Regions from separate parts of the Pseudoalteromonas sp. NZS71 genome, predicted to be linked through region 1. Evidence: riboswitches for the same ligand, from Rfam matches in the RefSeq annotation. Region 1 holds a riboswitch; the other holds the start of a gene.
The links. A riboswitch is a leader RNA that binds a small molecule or an ion and turns the genes downstream of it on or off. The one in region 1 is predicted to bind lysine.

Region 1 (8,907 bases):
GTGAGTTTGGTTTTGATATTGAAAAAGTAAGCCTAAAGCGCCCGTTTGAAAAGCTCGCTAAGCATTTTTACCATAATGATGAAATTACACTTATCACCAAGCCCACTAATACCGAAGCCCAAGCAGATACGTTTTTTAGAATTTGGACATTAAAAGAGTCACTTGCTAAAGCCACCAGCCGCCCTATTGCAAAATTACTTAGCCCTAATGTGTTTGACGAATTACATAGTGCAAAGCTGAGTGCTAGCAGTAATAACGTTACTGTAGTTGATAGTAGTAACAGCAATGTTTGTTTTGATGTGAGTGTGGTGCATAAAAAAAGCATCGACTGGCGATGCTTTTTATTAAATGACTTTGTTAAGTAACTTTATTAAGTGACTTTACTAGTTAATTTTACTAGGTAACTTTACTAGGTAACTTTACTAGGTGATTTTCCTGAATAACGATTACTTACGCAGCAAAATCATTTTCTAATAAACGGCTATGAATAGACTGTACTATGTTATCTGACTCAGTTTGCTCTACTAAAAAGCACAAGTTGTGCTTACTTGCACCGTGACAAATTAATCGAATGTTAAAGTCTTTTAGTACACTCATTAAGTTCATTTCGTGTTGGCGTAATTGAATCTCAGAGCCAATAAGTGCCACCAGTGTTAGGTTGTTTTCTACCGAAACATGGCAAAACTCTGCAAGCTTATCTAGGCATTCTTGATCAAGCTCTGGACGCGAGGCGTTTTGCGCGTTATCAAGGGTTATAGCTACGCTAATTTCTGATGTGGTTACCAAATCTACCGATATATTGTATTCACTTAATAGTGTAAATACGCGTGCTAAAAAGCCGCTTGCTAGGAGCATTTCTGGGCTTTTAAGCGTAAGCAATATTTGGTTTTTACGTTGCGTTACTGCGCGTATACCTGGTTGCTGCGATTTTTCGCGCTCAATCCATGTACCGCCACGCTCTGGCTCGCGGCTAGAGCCTACAAATACATTAATGTGGCTACGGCTCGCTGGTAAAATAGTTGCTGGGTGCAATACTTTTGCGCCAAAGGTTGCCATTTCAGCGGCTTCGTCAAAACTTAAACGTGCAATTGGCGTCGCTTTTGCGCACAAACGCGGGTCGGTGCTAAAAATACCCACTACGTCGGTCCAAATATGCACGCTTTTAGCGTTAATTGCTTCAGCTAATAATGCAGCGCTATAGTCAGAACCACCACGTCCAAGCGTTGTGGTTTGGCCGTATTCGTCACTGCCAATAAAGCCCTGAGTCACAATTACTTGAGCGTCTAATAACGGGATTAAATGTTCTTTAGCAGCTTGCGCTGTGGCTGCAACATTAGGCGTTGCTTTACCAAATTGGCTGTCGGTTTTAAGCACCTTGCGCACATCAAAGCGATCGGCGTTTAAACCTTGTAAACGCAGTACCTGAGCAAACAAATACGACGATAAACGCTCACCAAAGCTAAGTAGCTCGTCGTGTTGCTGATCGGTTGTTAGTGGCTCTTGAGCCAATGTTTGAAATGCTTTTAGGGTTTCGTTAAAGCCAACCGCTAAATCGGCATCTAGCGATAACTCATCTAAAATAGTTTGTTGAATAGCAAGCACGCCGTTTATATGCTCTTGGCGCTCACTTGAGGTAATACTTGGTTTGCACAGTGCAACTAAGTGGTTAGTTACGCCGGCACTAGCGCTCACGGCAACAATACGTACACTTTTATCTGCAACAATAATTTCGCTACAGCGACTCATCGCTTCAAAGTTGGCAACACTGGTTCCGCCAAATTTGGCAACGATGTAATCTGATTTTGCGCTTAACTCTGTTTGAGGCACTGTTTGTGGCGCTGATTGGGTAGTCATTTAGTCTCCTTTCGCGATATCCAAATCGCAATAAAACAAGAAGAACTTGGCAAAGGAATGCTTGAAGATAAGTCCACTGCCAGAAGCTCTCCACCTATATTGGTGACAGTTTTGAGGATTCAGCCCCATAAACCGAAAAATAATGACGACGTACCATTATTTTCCTCGGCGAGTACTTCCCTCCTTAATGATCATCGGCTTTCGTCGCCTAACATTAAGTACCTAAGTATCGCACCTCTTCTGAATGCTTTATTAACCAGTGGCTAATAAAACAAAACCCCACTAAGTAGCGGGGCTTTGAAAGTTATCGTTTAGACGTCTAGCTGTCAAGCATTTAATAATTTATGAGTTAAATAAAACTGCCCATGTAATACGAGCCCGCATATCCAACCGTGTAACAAATTAATAAATGCAGCGATAAACGCAAGTAACTCATAAAGGTAAGCGCTTTAACTTTACTCATGGCAATAATGCCCGCAGCAGACCCAATGATAAGCATTGAACCGCCCACGCCCGTTGCATAAGTAAACGACAACCAGTGTTGTTGGCTCATTACTATATCGGCTTTTAATAATGCAGCGGTAAGCGGTACGTTATCGACCCCTGCTGATAATATGCCCATTAAGTAGTTTGCGTACTCAGGTGCCATTACCGTGTATAGGTCGGTAAATTTACTCAACATACCAATTTCTTTAAGTGCGCCTACAAGTAAAAGTACACCTACAAAAAACAATAATGTGTCGTATTCTATATCGCGAACAAAATCGATTATGTCTTTGTTAATGTCTTTTTTGCGCATTAAAAATTGCGCGACTAAAAACATCACTGATAAGCCAAACAAGAAGGTTAATAAAGGCGGTACGCTGTAAACTACACTCAGCATAAGTGTGCTCACTACGGTAGATAAAAATATAACGGCGATGGTAATGTCGGTTTTTTCAATGCGGGTTTTACCTGCACCAGCAAACTCAACACGCCCTTTCATACCGATAGACAGTAACGCAGCTAGCAGCATAACGCTTGCAAGAGCTGGCGCTATAAGTAGTAATAAATGAGCAATGGTTACTTTGCCATCTAAAAATATCATTAGTGTGGTTACGTCACCTGTTATTAGCGATACCCCACCTGAGTTAACACCAAATACAATAAGCGTGGCGTATTTAATGAGCTTTTTAGGTTCAAGTTTTAACGACATAACAACCGCAAGCGATATAAGCGTAGCTGTTACGTTGTCTGAAATCGACGAAAACAAAAATGCAAAACCACCCACCAAAAACATGAGCTTTTTTTCGCTAATACTTTTTGGCATAACACGATGCACAATATTTTCTATAAACCCCTTTGAATTTAAATACGCTACAAAGGTCATTGCAGCCATTAAAAACAGCCATAATGAGGCAATTTCTAAAATATTTTCATTTAAAAGGTGTTGAATCGTATCGGGGCTTTGCCCGTGTAGAGGGTATATAAAAAGAAGAATCCAGCAAAGCGTACCAAAAAACAGCGTGGTTTTAGCTTTATTGACATGGATTATATCTTCTATAACGATCAGTAAAAATGCAATCGCTATCAGGGTTAGAATAATCGAGGAAACCATGGTAGTTAAACAACCTTTGATATAGTTTTAAAGAACACACAAATAACATTCCATTTCATGTGCCTATTTTCGGCGCGAATTTTAGCACTGCCTCTATGCAAAAACTATTATTAAATGGTCTTAAAAACGAATACTATATACAGACAAGGTTAATTAAAAATACGTAATAATGAGTCTTCTAAAAGAACTCAATAATAAAATACTAGGATGTTGTAACCTCTTATGATCCCAGCTAAAAAGCTGCTAAACACCATAACCGAACATTGGGGTGTATTAGAGCTATTATTTAAACGTTTTAAAATGGCTGACTTTAGCCTAAAAGACGTACAAAACGCGATTAAGCAAAAGCAGCCTACGTGGTCAAACGAACGCATTTATAAAGAAACAAATCGCTTGTTAAACCAAGATATTTTAATTCCACTGGCTAAATCTTCTCAGCTTGAAATAAATCGTGCCATTGCCGATTTTGCTACGTTTTTACTGCAAGAAGAGCATTTAGGCTTAGCGCAAGAAATTAGCGTATTAGTCGACGACCTCGCACGTTTAGGTAACCGCCTAGATAACGCTGGCGAAATAGAAGACTTTGACGATTTACGCCGCTACAGCCGCATTATGGATGATCGGGTGCGTAAAATAATGAAGCTATACGCACACAACGAAAACGCTATTTTAAATATTGTTGAACAAGCTAAATCTAATAATGCGGTGCAATCGCTGCAAAAGCGTTATAAAGCGGTAATAGAAGCGTTTGACGAATACATAGAGCCAATGCTTGAAATGGTTGATATTCGCGGTGAATTTCATGCATGTTTTACCCTCATTGAAGAGCAAATAAGTAAGCAAATACTGCACATTGAGCGCTCAGGTAAAGCGTACAACGACAAACGCATGCTGGAGCAATTACGTACCCGTATACTCGAAATGCATTTAGTGGGTCGAGAAAGCTTACGTAAAAGTGCCGACATGCTTATGCCGCTACGCGAAGAGTTACGCCGTAATAACTTAATTACTCGCCAAGCAGCCAAAGTACTTGGGCTTGTGCGCAAAAATGGCGTAGACAACATGCTAAGTGCTGTACAGCCACATTTTGTGAGCGACGCGCAGCGATATTCGCTTGGTCAGCAACGCCATATTGTGGCTTACATGGCAAGCTTGGTTGAATTTGAACACGAAGAGTACCAATTGCCCGATCAACAAGACGTGCCTGCATTTGTTACGCCTAATATTCCTGACTACAACGATGTTAAAATCAGCTTTGCTAAGCGCTTTAATAAAAAACGCAAAAAGCCGCAGCCCTTGCTGCAATTTTTAGACGAAAGCTACCCAAATCTCGATGCCGACGAAATGCTATTTTTGTATCAAAAATTAGTCAGCGACAGCGATATTAAAATAATTCAAAGCGATGAAAAAGCCCGCGTAAAAATTGCCGGTCAGCACTTTTCTTTATATCCATTTAATTCAGAGCCTCAGCCAGATTCAAAGGCAGGTAAATAAACCATGACACACATAAACTTAGACGAGCTAACCCATCTACAAGCCATAAATAAAAAATTAGTAGCGGGTTATCACATTTGCGAGCAAGACAACGTAATGTGGCAAGAGCTTGACCAACACATAGAAGACTACACCGCCCTATTTACCGCCCTAGGTAACGATTTAAAACGCGACAGCCGTGGCTTTTATTACTTTGGTAGCGACGAAAGCACACCCAATATGGGCAAAATATCTCGCGCTATCGCACTCACCATTTACATTTTAATTGAGCACTACGCCAATACGGGTAAAGATCCAATGCGCGCATTGTTTGACGACGTAAACGATTTAGAGCTTATGCAAACGCTGGTACAAATTAACAAACATTTGTTTGATCAGCTTGAGATATTTTCAGGATCTGATTTGCGCAAAGACGTATACCTGCGCATGGTACGCTTAGGTTTAGCCCGTGAAGTAGAAAGCGGCTTTATGCTACAAGCGCCAATTCACCGCTACATAGATGCACTCATGGAAGTAAACGAAGAAACCTACATTACAGAGGACGAGGAATGAAAAATCTATACGGACTAAGTAAACTCGCCCTACTTAACACCGCAGGCTATGCAAAATGTGTGATCCCGCTTGATAAAAGCAGCTCTATTTGCGCGCCCAATAACACAGGTAAAAGCTCGGTTATTAACGCCCTGCAGTTCCCGCTTATTAACGATTTACGCTTAACAGAATGGGACGGACACGATTTAGATGAAACCCGAAAGTTTTATTTTTCATCCGATCAGTCGTACATTTTACTAGAAGCTAACTTGCCTCATGGCTCGGTAGTTATTGGCGTGGCAGGGCTTGGTAAAATTGCCGGTTACGCGCATCAGTACTTTTGTTACCAAGGAAAGCTTGATTTAGAGCAGTACACGCAAGGTAAAACTATTATTAAATTTACCAAGCTGTTCAACCATTTAAAATCGCTTAACTACAACCCTATTGAGTTAAAAGCACAAGAGCTAAACGCGCTATTGACTGGCGGCGCAACGCCTTTTGACGGCGACATAAACTTAAAAATGATCCCGCTAAATAATGTGCAAGACTCTTCTATTTATAAAGAAATATTTAGACGTATTCTTAACTTACACAAATTAGGCGCAAGCGACGTAAAACGCTTTATGCTACGCGTGTTTGAACGCCATATGTCGAACTCTAAGGTCGACTTTTATGAAGTATGGCGTCGCTCGTTTGATAAAGTAAACCGCTCAAAACGCGAACTAAAAGCCCTTGAGTCAATGCAAGAGCCAATAGCCGCGCTTGAATCAATGCTTGAAAACCAAACCGTGCTTAAAGGTAAATTAGCGGCGTATGCACCTAAAATTGACCAAGCACTGATTGATTTTGATACCTATCAAGAGTCGCAACTTAATGAGCTGGGTATAGCGCTTGAAGATATAGAGCACGAAAAACACGAGTTTGAGCAAAAGCAAAGCCTATACGTACAACAATCGCGCGACATAGAGCGCCGACAAACTCAAATTGAGCAGTGGTTTTTAGATTACGATGCGCTTAAAAGCGAGTTTGAACTGGTAAATAAAGCCACCCTTAAAACCAGCCTGACTCAATTAAAACAAGATTACGAGTCGCTTTCACACTCTATAACCAGCGCACAAGGGCAAAGCCTACATACGCTTGACTATCGCATTAGCGAAACACAAAAACAAATTAAGAGCTTAAAGCTGCAACTTAAAAACCTTGAGTTTAATTTGTTTACCCGCATGCGCGAAGACCTCTCGTTAAAAGAAGTAGAGGAAATATCGCGCATTTTAAACCCCGATATTCTCTCGTTTGCAACCACCACTAATGGCGATATAACCATTGATGATGAAGACGCGTTTGGTGAGTTTTTATCGCTACTTAGCGAAAACGTTAAAGGCGGCGTATTAACGCTGCCAGGTGCGAGCATTAAGCTTAAAAAGCTCTCGCCTGTGCAAATGCAAAGCGGCGAAAACAAAGAGCAATTAACCGCTCAGCTCAGTGCACTTGAGCATTCACTTAAAGAATTTAAACAACAACGCGACGTTGCTGCAAACGTTGCCGACAAGCAAAAAGAAAAAGACGCGTTATACGATGAGCTTATGAGCGCTGAGAGCGCGCTAAAGCGCTTAGAGCAGTTTGATATAATGCAGCAGTCGGTTGAAGCGCAAGCCATGCTAAAAGAGCAATTATTAGCTGAGCGCGAACAAGTTGACGACTACCTGCAAGATATTCAAAAAAATAGTGGCTCAATTGCCGATCGCCGCTCGTTAATTAAATCGAAACAAGAGCAAATTAATCGCCAAACTGAGCGCTTACGCCAAGTTAAAAGCGAGCGAATTGACCACACGCTTGATTTATACAGCGGCAAAGTGACCCCGTACATGATTGATATTACGGTCGACTTTGATAACTTAAGCGATCTTGTTCATCACTTTAATAAAGACTGCCAAGAGCTGCGTAATTTTGACATAAACGTACGCAACACCTATTTACATGTATATAACGCGGGTATTACTAAATTCGACAACGAAAACGACGAATATACTAAATACCAAAAGCTAATAAGCGCCTTTCATAATATTGATAACGAACGCGATGCGGTTGAACGCCAAGCACGCGTTGCGCTCACCGAAGTGGCTGCAACTATTAAAGGCTTACGAGAAGATTTAGACCGACTTCGCCGCGAAATGAACAGCTTTAATAAAGGCATAAGCCAGCACCGTATTTCAAACCTGCAAGCGTTTAAAATTAACGTCATACCGCGCAAAATGCTGGTTGATAGTATAGATACCATTATCAGCACGTCGCATCAGTTTGAGCAAGGTGACACGCTTGATTTACTTAGCCAAGAACCGTACAGCGAAAGCGCGGTAAACGAAGCGAAAGATCACTTAATTAAACTCGCCTCAGATAAAGCGGGCTTAACACTTACCGATTTATTTGATATTCGATTTGAAGTGATTAACCGCGCAGGTGAAACAGAGCACTTTGAAAAAATAGATTCGGCGGGCTCAAACGGCACACGAATTACTATTAAGTTATTGTGTGGCATGTTGTTTATTCGTTACTTATTGAGTGACCAGGAACAAAACCTATACCGTATACCTATTTATATAGATGAAGCGGCCGACATTGACCCACAAAATCAAAAAGCAATTATAGAAACCGCACTAAGCTTTGGTTTTGTGCCTATATTTGCCTCAGTTAAGCCACAAATAAGTTGTGACTACATTGTGCCTATTCGTTCAGTAAAAGACGGTGCACAAAACTGGGTAGACGAAAAAGACTGGATTGAAGTTGAACACAATTAATTGGCCGTTAAGGCAAACCAACTAAACTAAAATATAGGACGTTTAAATAATACACATTTAAACTATGTGTGTTATTTTAAATTAATGCATTTTATTGGAGCAAACGTAATGAAAAATATACTTATTGTTGCAGCGCTAGCACTTCTTACAGCCTGTACACAAACCCCAGATTGGGATTACGATAAATCAGCTAACTTTAGTAATTTTAAAACATTTGCTTGGGTAGAAAACGCCAGCCTAACTAAAGACACAAATAACTATCAAATTAATGGCCTAATGGAAAAGCGTGTTCGCACTGCCGTTAATGCAGAATTGAGCCAAACACTAGGTATGAGTTTAGTTGATGCAGCGCAAGCTGATGTACTTGTTAACTATCATGCATCGGTAGATAAAGAGCTTGAAGTAGACAACTTCAATATAAACTACCGCCCGCATTGGGGTTATTGGGGTACTGGTTTTCAACGCGATACAACTGCGCGTGAATACGAAGTGGGTACACTGATTATTGATATTGTGGATCGTGAATCAAACCAGCTAGTATGGCGCGGCGCAAAAGAAGGTCGATTAAAGAAAAATCAATCGCCAGAAAAGCGTGAAGCATCAATTAATAAAACAGTGAGCGAAATTTTAAGTAAC
Region 2 (8,907 bases), on a different contig from region 1:
TCACCTACGTATGCAAGTGGTAAACCTTTGGTTTTTAATTCTTCAAGCTGAGTAATTGGACCTACTTCGCCCGCTTTATCAGGTGTGATACCGTCACGTTCAATTTTTAGCATTGCTAAAGCATGCAGTGGGATATCTGGACGAGACCATGCATCTGGTGCAGGAGACAAGTCATCAGTATTGGTTTCGCCAGTTACTTTAAATACAGTTACTGAGATCTTTTCAGCAACAGCTGGTTTATTAGTAAACCATTCTGCACTTGCCCAAGACTCAATAATTTGCTTAGCAAATGTGTTACCTGCTTTTGCTTTTTCTTCTACATCGTAGAACGCATCAAACATAAGTAATGTGTTTGAAAGGCCTTTTACTACGATCGGCGCAAGCGTTTCATCATCAAGTAGGTCAATCATAGGTGCGATATTGTAACCACCTAACATTGTACCTAACAGTTCTGCTGCTTTTTCTTTAGAAATAAGTGGAGAATTTGCTTCACCTTTAGCAACTGCCGCTAAAAATCCTGCTTTAATATAAGCAGCATCATCCACGCCTGCAGGAATGCGGTGAACTAATAAATCTAAAATGAACTCTTCTTCACCAGCCGGTGGAGTTTTAATTAATTCAATAAGATCAGCTGTTTGCTGAGCATCTAATGGCGCTGGTACGATACCTAACGCGGCACGTTCTTCTACGTGTTTACGATATTCTTGTAGCACAATATTGCCCTCTTGGTGACGTGAAAGTATCCGGTAGCGCTTCAAGCGCAAATAAGTTACCCAATACTTATAGTATTCTAACGCGTAATTATAAAGCTTTTATGGATAGATGAAAATCCATCCAGTTACGCAACTGATTATACCGATTATAAATACTATGAATAGTGGTTGTAGTAAAAACTATTTTCATGAATACTTGTTAAGTAAGAATCATTACCATTAAACAATATTAATTTATTACAGCCATAAAAAAACCCAGCACTTGGCTGGGTTTTTATTACAAACTATTTAATTAACGTAAAACTTTAACGTTTTTGATAGTTTTGATATGCGCTTCTACACGACGGTTTTCTGCGTTTGCAGCTTTAGTGTTTGCATCATTTTTAAGACGCTCTTCACCTAAACCAACTGTAGTAATACGGTCTTTAGCAATGCCATCAGAAACTAATTGCTTAGCTACTGCATCAGCACGTTTTTTCGATAACCATTTGTTGTAAGTTGCTTTACCTACAGAAGAAGTGTGACCTTCTAAAAGTACTGTTGTATCTGGGTAATCTTTTAAGAATGCAGATACTTTTTCAATATCGTTTAAGTACTGAGTAGATACTGCTGAAGCATTGTTAGGGAAAGTCACTAATAAGCTTACAGTCACTTCTTTATCTTCATATAAAGTACAACCAGTGCCATCAACTGCATCAGTCATAGGTGTGTTAGCACACTTATCATCTGCATCAGAAATGTTGTCGTTGTCGCTATCTGTAGGAGCTACAGCTACTTCAATTACCTTAGGCTCTGGAGCTGGTTTAACTGGCTCTACAGGAGCTGAATTTTGGCCAAATAAGTAGTTAATACCAATTTTAGCGCCTACATCTGTGTAACCACGGTCAAGACCTTGGTATACAGCTGTTTCAGCATTTACAAATAAGCCATCTGTAATGAAATGTTGGTAACCAACACCTGCATTTAAGAATGTATTGTCATCTACTACGTCTATTTCTTTAATACCGAAAAGACCGTAGAAAGGACCGCCATTTAAATGGTAAAGAGCATCAATACCGTAACGCTCGCCATCAATACCGTTGCGGTTGCCAGCAACTTTATCAAAAGCATTAAAATCCATATCTGCATATTCAAGACGTGCGCTCCAGTAATCACTGAAACGGTAACCGGCTTCAACACCCCAGCCAGTTGATTCATTTACATCAAGACCAGCTTGAGCACGCATGTTTTTCCAAGATGCGTCATAATAGTCGCCAAATGCGCCAATGTAGAAACCTTCTTCTTTATCAGCAGCGAATGTAGATGCGCTAGTTGCAGCCAACGCGATTGCAATTGTAAGTGATTTTAATTTCATTGTTTTCTTCCCATTTGAACAATTTTAAATTGTAGCTAATCGATACTAGCTCAATCAGTTTTATATAGACTAACTGAGCCTTTGTTAATCAATACTTAACGAAAAATAAAGTTTATAACTTTTTTCTATGCCTCGTCACAACACACATCCACTTACTATAGGCGAAATTAAAACTTTATTGAAAAATAAATATAGTAGTTTGTTGTAAATTAGTACTTAGCAAGGAATGTAAGAGCAATTAAATTAAATGCACTTATAAATGCAAAGAAATATTGCTTGGCTTTAATTCGGCGCATAATACCACCAGAATTAACATTACCCTAGGTATATGCACATATTTGATTAAAAAATGGCTCTTTTTAATCATGTAGTTATACTCAAAGTTAAGTATTAAGTACCACAAAAAGTTTGGTAATCATTATCATTTATCGGTGCAGCCTGAAATTCTGATAATTTTTCACTGTCAGAATACGGGTTACTGGCTATTTTTATAAAGCGCTGTAGCAACTCACTAGACCCAGTAGCGTTATATTGTGCAATTATTTCTTCGATCACATGATTACGCGGTATAACACGAGGATTTGCCGCTCTCATTACTTCATAACTATTATCGTCAGTTAAACTTACCCACTTAGCTCTCCATTCAATTAATGACTCAGGTACGCTTTTTTCTCCTTTTAAGGATTCAGTAAGCGCATCAAAGGTATTGGTGTAATCGAGCTGATTATCTTTTAATAGCGTTAACAACTCTGCTATTAACTCGCCACTACTATCGCTAGATTCATTTAAACCCAGTTTTTGTGCCCACATAGCCGTAAACTCAGTATTAAACTGCTCAGCAAAACTATTAATAAATGGCGTCATTAATGAAACCGCTTGCTCGTCATCATCGCTAATAAGCGGTATTAAACTCTCAGCTAAGCGTGCGCAGTTCCAGTTAGCTATATTAGGTTGATTACCAAATGCATACCGACCTTGTTTGTCGATAGAGCTAAATACAGTATCAAAATCAAAGCTATTCATCATGGCACACGGGCCGTAATCAATGGTTTCTCCGCTTACTAGCGTATTATCGGTATTCATTACTCCGTGAATAAAGCCAACACGCATCCAGCTCACAACTAGCTTAACTTGGTTTTTAATCACAGCGCCTAAAAATGCTAAATAGCGCTGCGATCCTGTATCCGTTATTTCTGGGTAGTGTCGCTCTATAGCTAAATCGGCTAAATTTTTAAGTCCTTCAACATCGCCTTGCGTCGCTAAATATTGAAACGAGCCAACACGAATATGGCTCGTTGCTAAACGAGTCACTATGGCGCCTGCTTGTGGCGGATTACGATAAACCGTTTCACCACTACCAACAACCGCTAAGCAGCGTGTGGTTTTAATGCCTAGTGCATGCATTGCCTCGCTCATTACGTATTCACGAATAGCAGGACCAAGAGCACAACGCCCATCTCCCCCTCTTGAGTAAGGAGTAGCACCAGAGCCTTTTAATTGAATATCCCACAACTGGTTTTTATCATCATTAATAGCGCCCAGTAAATGCGCTCGCCCATCGCCTAAACGTGGTGAAAAATGTCCAAATTGGTGCCCAGAGTAACCAAGTGCTACTGCAGGAATCGCCTGTTTTTCGTTACCGCTAAAAGTGCTAGCACGCAAATCAGCTGCAACGTTAATATTAAACTCTTTTGCTAAGCTCTCGTTCCACAGTAATAACTGAGGAAAGGCAACACTTGCAGGGAAATCTTCTATCGCAAAGTTTTCCGTAATGTCTGTGTATCTTGGCACTAATTTCATGGTAATTCCTATTATTGCTGACTTATACCAACACGGTTGTCACCAACGCCATAAGCAACAATTAAACTTAACTCTTGCATACTTAAGCCGCTTTGCTTTTGCATTTCATTAAAAAAAGCTTGGGCAGCACTCAGTGATTTTTTAGTTTGTAAGCCGCCGTCTATAATTTTATGAGCACGTAAGTAATTCTCTACATCGCGTGATAGTAAAAAAGTATCTTTACCAAGTGCTCGTAGCGCATAAGGTCCTGTATTTCCGCCTAAACGCGAACCATGTTTTTTTAAATACGCCCATAAACCAATAATATCGTCTGCTGGCCAATTAGCGACAAACTGGCTAAAACTGCCATGTTCCCCTGCTATTTCGTGGATCATGTAAGCATTTTCGGTAATTGTTTTTACTTTTTTATAGTTACGAACGATTCGCTCATCCGTTGCTTTTTGTTCCAGCATATCAGGTGGCATCATTAATAACTTATCAACGCTAAAATCCCAAAAAACCTCTCTAAAGCCTGGCCACTTATTATTAATGACTGACCAATAAAAGCCGCTTTGAAATACTTTTCGAGTAAATTCCTCAAGCCAATCGTCGTCACTTAACGTGCTTAGTTGTTTTTTAGATAGCGGTTTTGCAAGTAATAACTTAAGCATTTTTTCGGAGCCTTTTCGCTCTACCGCTCGCTTATAAATATCGCTAAATTTTTCCATACTAATTAAATACCTCACTACTTATATTGCTAGTGTACGAGAAAAGCACCCAATACGTAACCACTCCCATTATGGATGAATGAATATGCATTTAGTCGCTTGACACCTAGACGGCTAAAATGCTTTAATCGCCGTAATTACCCTATTTAAATTGCACAGGTTTGTAAGTTTTTACTCTACAAACAGGTGTAAAGGGCTAGAAGAGGTGCGTTATTCAGGTAGCGTATGTTAGGAGCGCAAACTCCAGTGAGCATACGTGAGGGGAATTAACGCCGAGAAGTAACCACTTTTGCGAGGTGTTTATTTCGGGCGACTAGGTTGAACCCTAGCGACTGTCACCAATAGCTGCTTATAAAAGCAGCTTATTAGTTTGGTGGAGAGCTTCTGGTCTTAAATATTAAGGCCGTGCGCCCTATTATTTTAAGCCCATTCGCTCTTCGAATTATTAGTTCGAACGACGTTAATGCGGCTCCTTCCATAAAGCTTTTTAACTCTTCGAATAATACCAATTGCATTAAATTAGTTATCGCTAAAATGATCACGTTTTTAATAAAGTTGGTACAAATTATAAGTTCGTGAGAGATGATCAACAACTTCAATTTAAACGACTACTCATTGTGGACCGCGCTCGTAACGCCATTTGATCAACACGGCGATGTTGACTACAACACGTTAACTAAACTGGTTAGCAATCAAGAAGCAGCGCATAACGGTATTTTACTACTTGGCAGCACGGGCGAAGGTTTAGCACTAACGCTAAAAGAGCAACAAGCCATTGTTGAACACGTATGCCAGCTAAAACCAGCAGTACCACTCATGGTTGCTGTGGGCGGTAGTAACTTAAAGCAACAAATTGAGTGGGTTAACTACTGTAATACACTCCCAATTCATAGCTTTTTACTTGGCTCACCGCTTTATGCAAAGCCTGGCGCTATAGGTCAAACTCATTGGTTTGAAAGCCTACTTAATGCAAGTGTTCACCCGTGTATGCTTTATAACGTACCGGGTCGAAGTGCTGTTAGCATTCCAACGGCAACAATTCAAAACTTACAAAATAATAAAAATTTATGGGCGTTAAAAGAAGCGAGCGGCAGCATTGCTCAGTTTGAAGCTTATCGCCAAGCTGCACCTAATTTAGCTATTTTTAGTGGCGACGATGCGCTAATGCCTTATTTTGCTCAAGCTGGCGCAAAAGGTTTGGTGTCGGTAGCTGCAAATGCATGGCCCGCACAAACTCACGAGTTTGTTAAACGCAGCTTAAGTGGTCAACACCCTAATTTATTTGCCCAGTGGTCAAGCGCTATTAATAGCCTATTTGCTGTTGCAAACCCTATTCCCGTAAAGGTATTGATGCATTTGCAAGGTCGCTTAAGCAGCCCGCAACTTCGTCCACCTTTAACACACCTTGAGTTAACTCAAACCGATTGCATCACAACTGCAAACAACACCATTTTATCTTGGCATTAAATACAGGTTTTTATAATGAGCTGGTTAGAACTATTAAATAATTTAGAATCGGGCGCAGTACGCGCAGCATCACAAAACGAAAGCGGCCAATGGCAAGCTAATGTAGAAGTAAAACAAGGCATTTTGGATGCCTTCAAAAATGGCACTAATACTGAGTTTGCAGGTGGTTTTGTTGATAAACATAACTTAGCTCCGCAAGAATTTAGTACTGACGATGGCGTTCGTATGGTACCAGGTGGCTCTAGTGTTCGCCGTGGTGCTTATGTGGCTAAAGGCACGATTATTATGCCACCAGCGTATGTAAACATCGGTGCATATATCGACGAAGGCACAATGGTAGATAGCCACGCATTAGTTGGCTCGTGTGCACAAGTAGGTAAAAACGTACATTTAAGTGCTGCAGTTCAGCTTGGTGGTGTACTTGAGCCAATCGGTGCAAGCCCAGTAGTTGTAGAAGACGACGCCTTTATTGGCGCTGGCTGTATTATTGTTGAAGGCGTAGTTATTAAAAAAGGTGCAGTACTTGCCCCAGGCGTGCGTTTATCAGCAACTATTCCGGTATACGACTGCGTAAACGAGCGCCAACTAGATAAAGGCGAGCCAATCCCAGAATACGCGATTGTAATACCAGGCTCTCGCCCTGCGTCAAACGAGTGGGCGCGCGAGCAAGGCCTAAGCATGTCGTGTGCGTTAATTGTTAAATACCGCGACGAAAAAAGTGATGCATCGTTATTGCTTGAAGAGGTTTTACGATAATGAGCTTTTTGAGCACGCCTATCAAAACCGCTGTAAATACGATTACACAACAACTTGATACACCTTTTTTTGTTTACGACCTAGATCAACTAAACGCGCATCTTGCACGTTTAGTTGCGCAAACCGATGTAAAACTGTGGTACGCGGTAAAAGCAAATCCACTGTCTAAAATTATTCAAAGCTTAGACAGCGCTGGCTTTAATTTTGACGTAGCAAGTAAAGGTGAGCTTGAGCAAGTGCTAGCACAAGGTATTAGCTCACAGCGCGTGCTCAACACAGGGCCTGCAAAAAGCCCTAAACAAATTAAACACTTTATTGAGCGCGGAGTACGTATATTCGTAGCCGAAAGCCTCAATCAAGTACGTTGGTTAAACCAACAAGCGCAGCTGCAAAATACGCAGTTACAAGTATTACTGCGAGTGCAATTACGCTGGCCTGAGGGTGAAAAAAACCCACTGGGCGGCGACAGCCTTACGCCGTTTGGTTTGGGTTGTGATGAGTGGCAAGCACTCAATGTAACCGACTACCCTGCACTTAAGTTTGACGGCTTACATATTTTTCAGTGGGGAAACATGCTTAGCACACAAAAGCTAAGCGAATTGTGGTCACAAATGATTGCACCACTTAGTCAACTTGCCGGCGATTTAAATATTAGCCTTAAAATTCTCGATTTAGGTGGCGGTTTAGGTATTCCTTATACACAAAATGAAGCAACACTTGATTGGGATGACTTAATTGCTGCGCTCGCTAAAATTAAAAATGATGCGGGTGTAGAAGAGCTATGGATGGAACTTGGCCGCTATGCCGTTGGCGAATGCGGTCATTACGCAAACCCAGTAATAGAGCGCAAACAAAACTATAATCAACAGCAAGTCATTTTAAGCGGCGGTATAAATCACTTATTACGCCCTGCTGTTACCAGCCAAGACTTTCCTGCTGCATTACTGCGTGAATCCAGTGCTAAAACTCAAGCGGTCACTTTATACGGCCCACTTTGTACAGCGCTTGATTGCTTGGGTGAACATAACCTGCCAAGCGATTTAAATGAGCGCGACTGGCTAGTGTTTAGCCAATGCGGTGCTTACGGCTTTACCGAAAGTATGCCGTATTTTTTATGCCACGAGCTCGCCGCTGAGTACACATTGCAAAACGGTGAACTTACCTGTGTTCGCCAAGCCGAAAATGCCAGCCACTACTTAAGGTAATAAGCATGAGTAATACAACACACATCAGCCAAGAGAACATTGTAGTAGGGGAAGTTGCAAACGGCTTACCGCTTACAATTCCGGTGTATCGTTTAAAAGGCGATGGCACAGGGCCTAGTGTTTATGTTCAGGCCAATATGCATGGCGCTGAAGTGCAAGGTAACGCAGTTATTTTTCAGCTACTTGAGCAATTAAAACACCTAAACCTTAATGGCGATATTACATTAGTACCTTATGCTAACCCAATTGGTTGTAATCAAAAATCTGGCGAGTTTACCCTTGGCAGGTTCGATCCGATTACGGGCACTAATTGGAATCGCATGTATCACTACAATAAAAATTTAGTGGCACAGTTTGCACAAAATCATACTCAGTATGATGACGCCACATTAAAAAGTAACTTCAAACAGGCGCTTATTGAAGAAGTAGACAACAAACTTAACGGCCCTGCTTATTTACTTAATACGGGTAAACGCATTGCGCTTAACCTACAAAAGCTTGCTCATCAAGCTGATATAGTACTCGATTTACACACAGGTCCTATTTCAAGCAAACATTTGTACTGCCCAACCTATGCAACCGACAGCGCACGTTACTTTAATATTGAACATGTACTGCTTATTCCTAGTGATTTTGACGGTGCAATGGATGAAGCTAACTTTTGCCCATGGTGGCATTTAAGTGATGCACTTAGTGGGCAAGGTCGCGAATTATCAATACCTGTAGAAGCATTTACTGTAGAGCTAGGCAGCCAAGAAAAAATAGACTTAAAAGAAGCACTAAACGATGCTAACAGCATTTTAAGTTACTTAAATCACAAAGGCGTACTGCAAAACGCGCCGCATACGCCAGCTAATATCACTCGCTATGCATGTAATTTAAATGACTACTTTGCTTATTACGCC

Region 2: it holds a riboswitch for lysine, as region 1 does, so the genes downstream of both, dapA (4-hydroxy-tetrahydrodipicolinate synthase) here and lysC (lysine-sensitive aspartokinase 3) in region 1, are expected to answer to the same signal.

What each region holds. Positions count from the first base shown of each region.
Region 1 is NZ_JADYWS010000012.1:90,877-99,783, forward strand. It holds gene I6E85_RS09895 (4'-phosphopantetheinyl transferase superfamily protein) at 1-365, shown strand, start outside; gene lysC (lysine-sensitive aspartokinase 3) at 451-1,854, opposite strand; lysine riboswitch at 1,930-2,102, opposite strand; gene nhaD (sodium:proton antiporter NhaD) at 2,204-3,451, opposite strand; gene I6E85_RS09910 (hypothetical protein) at 3,674-4,945, shown strand; gene I6E85_RS09915 (hypothetical protein) at 4,949-5,497, shown strand; gene I6E85_RS09920 (hypothetical protein) at 5,494-8,271, shown strand; gene I6E85_RS09925 (DUF4136 domain-containing protein) at 8,380-8,907, shown strand, end outside.
Region 2 is NZ_JADYWS010000007.1:94,030-102,936, forward strand. It holds gene acnB (bifunctional aconitate hydratase 2/2-methylisocitrate dehydratase) at 1-713, opposite strand, end outside; gene I6E85_RS06410 (OmpA family protein) at 1,006-2,067, opposite strand; gene I6E85_RS06415 (YdiU family protein) at 2,458-3,867, opposite strand; gene I6E85_RS06420 (DNA-3-methyladenine glycosylase I) at 3,879-4,574, opposite strand; lysine riboswitch at 4,767-4,966, shown strand; gene dapA (4-hydroxy-tetrahydrodipicolinate synthase) at 5,157-6,041, shown strand; gene I6E85_RS06430 (2,3,4,5-tetrahydropyridine-2,6-dicarboxylate N-succinyltransferase) at 6,057-6,797, shown strand; gene I6E85_RS06435 (PLP-dependent decarboxylase) at 6,797-8,002, shown strand; gene I6E85_RS06440 (succinylglutamate desuccinylase/aspartoacylase family protein) at 8,008-8,907, shown strand, end outside.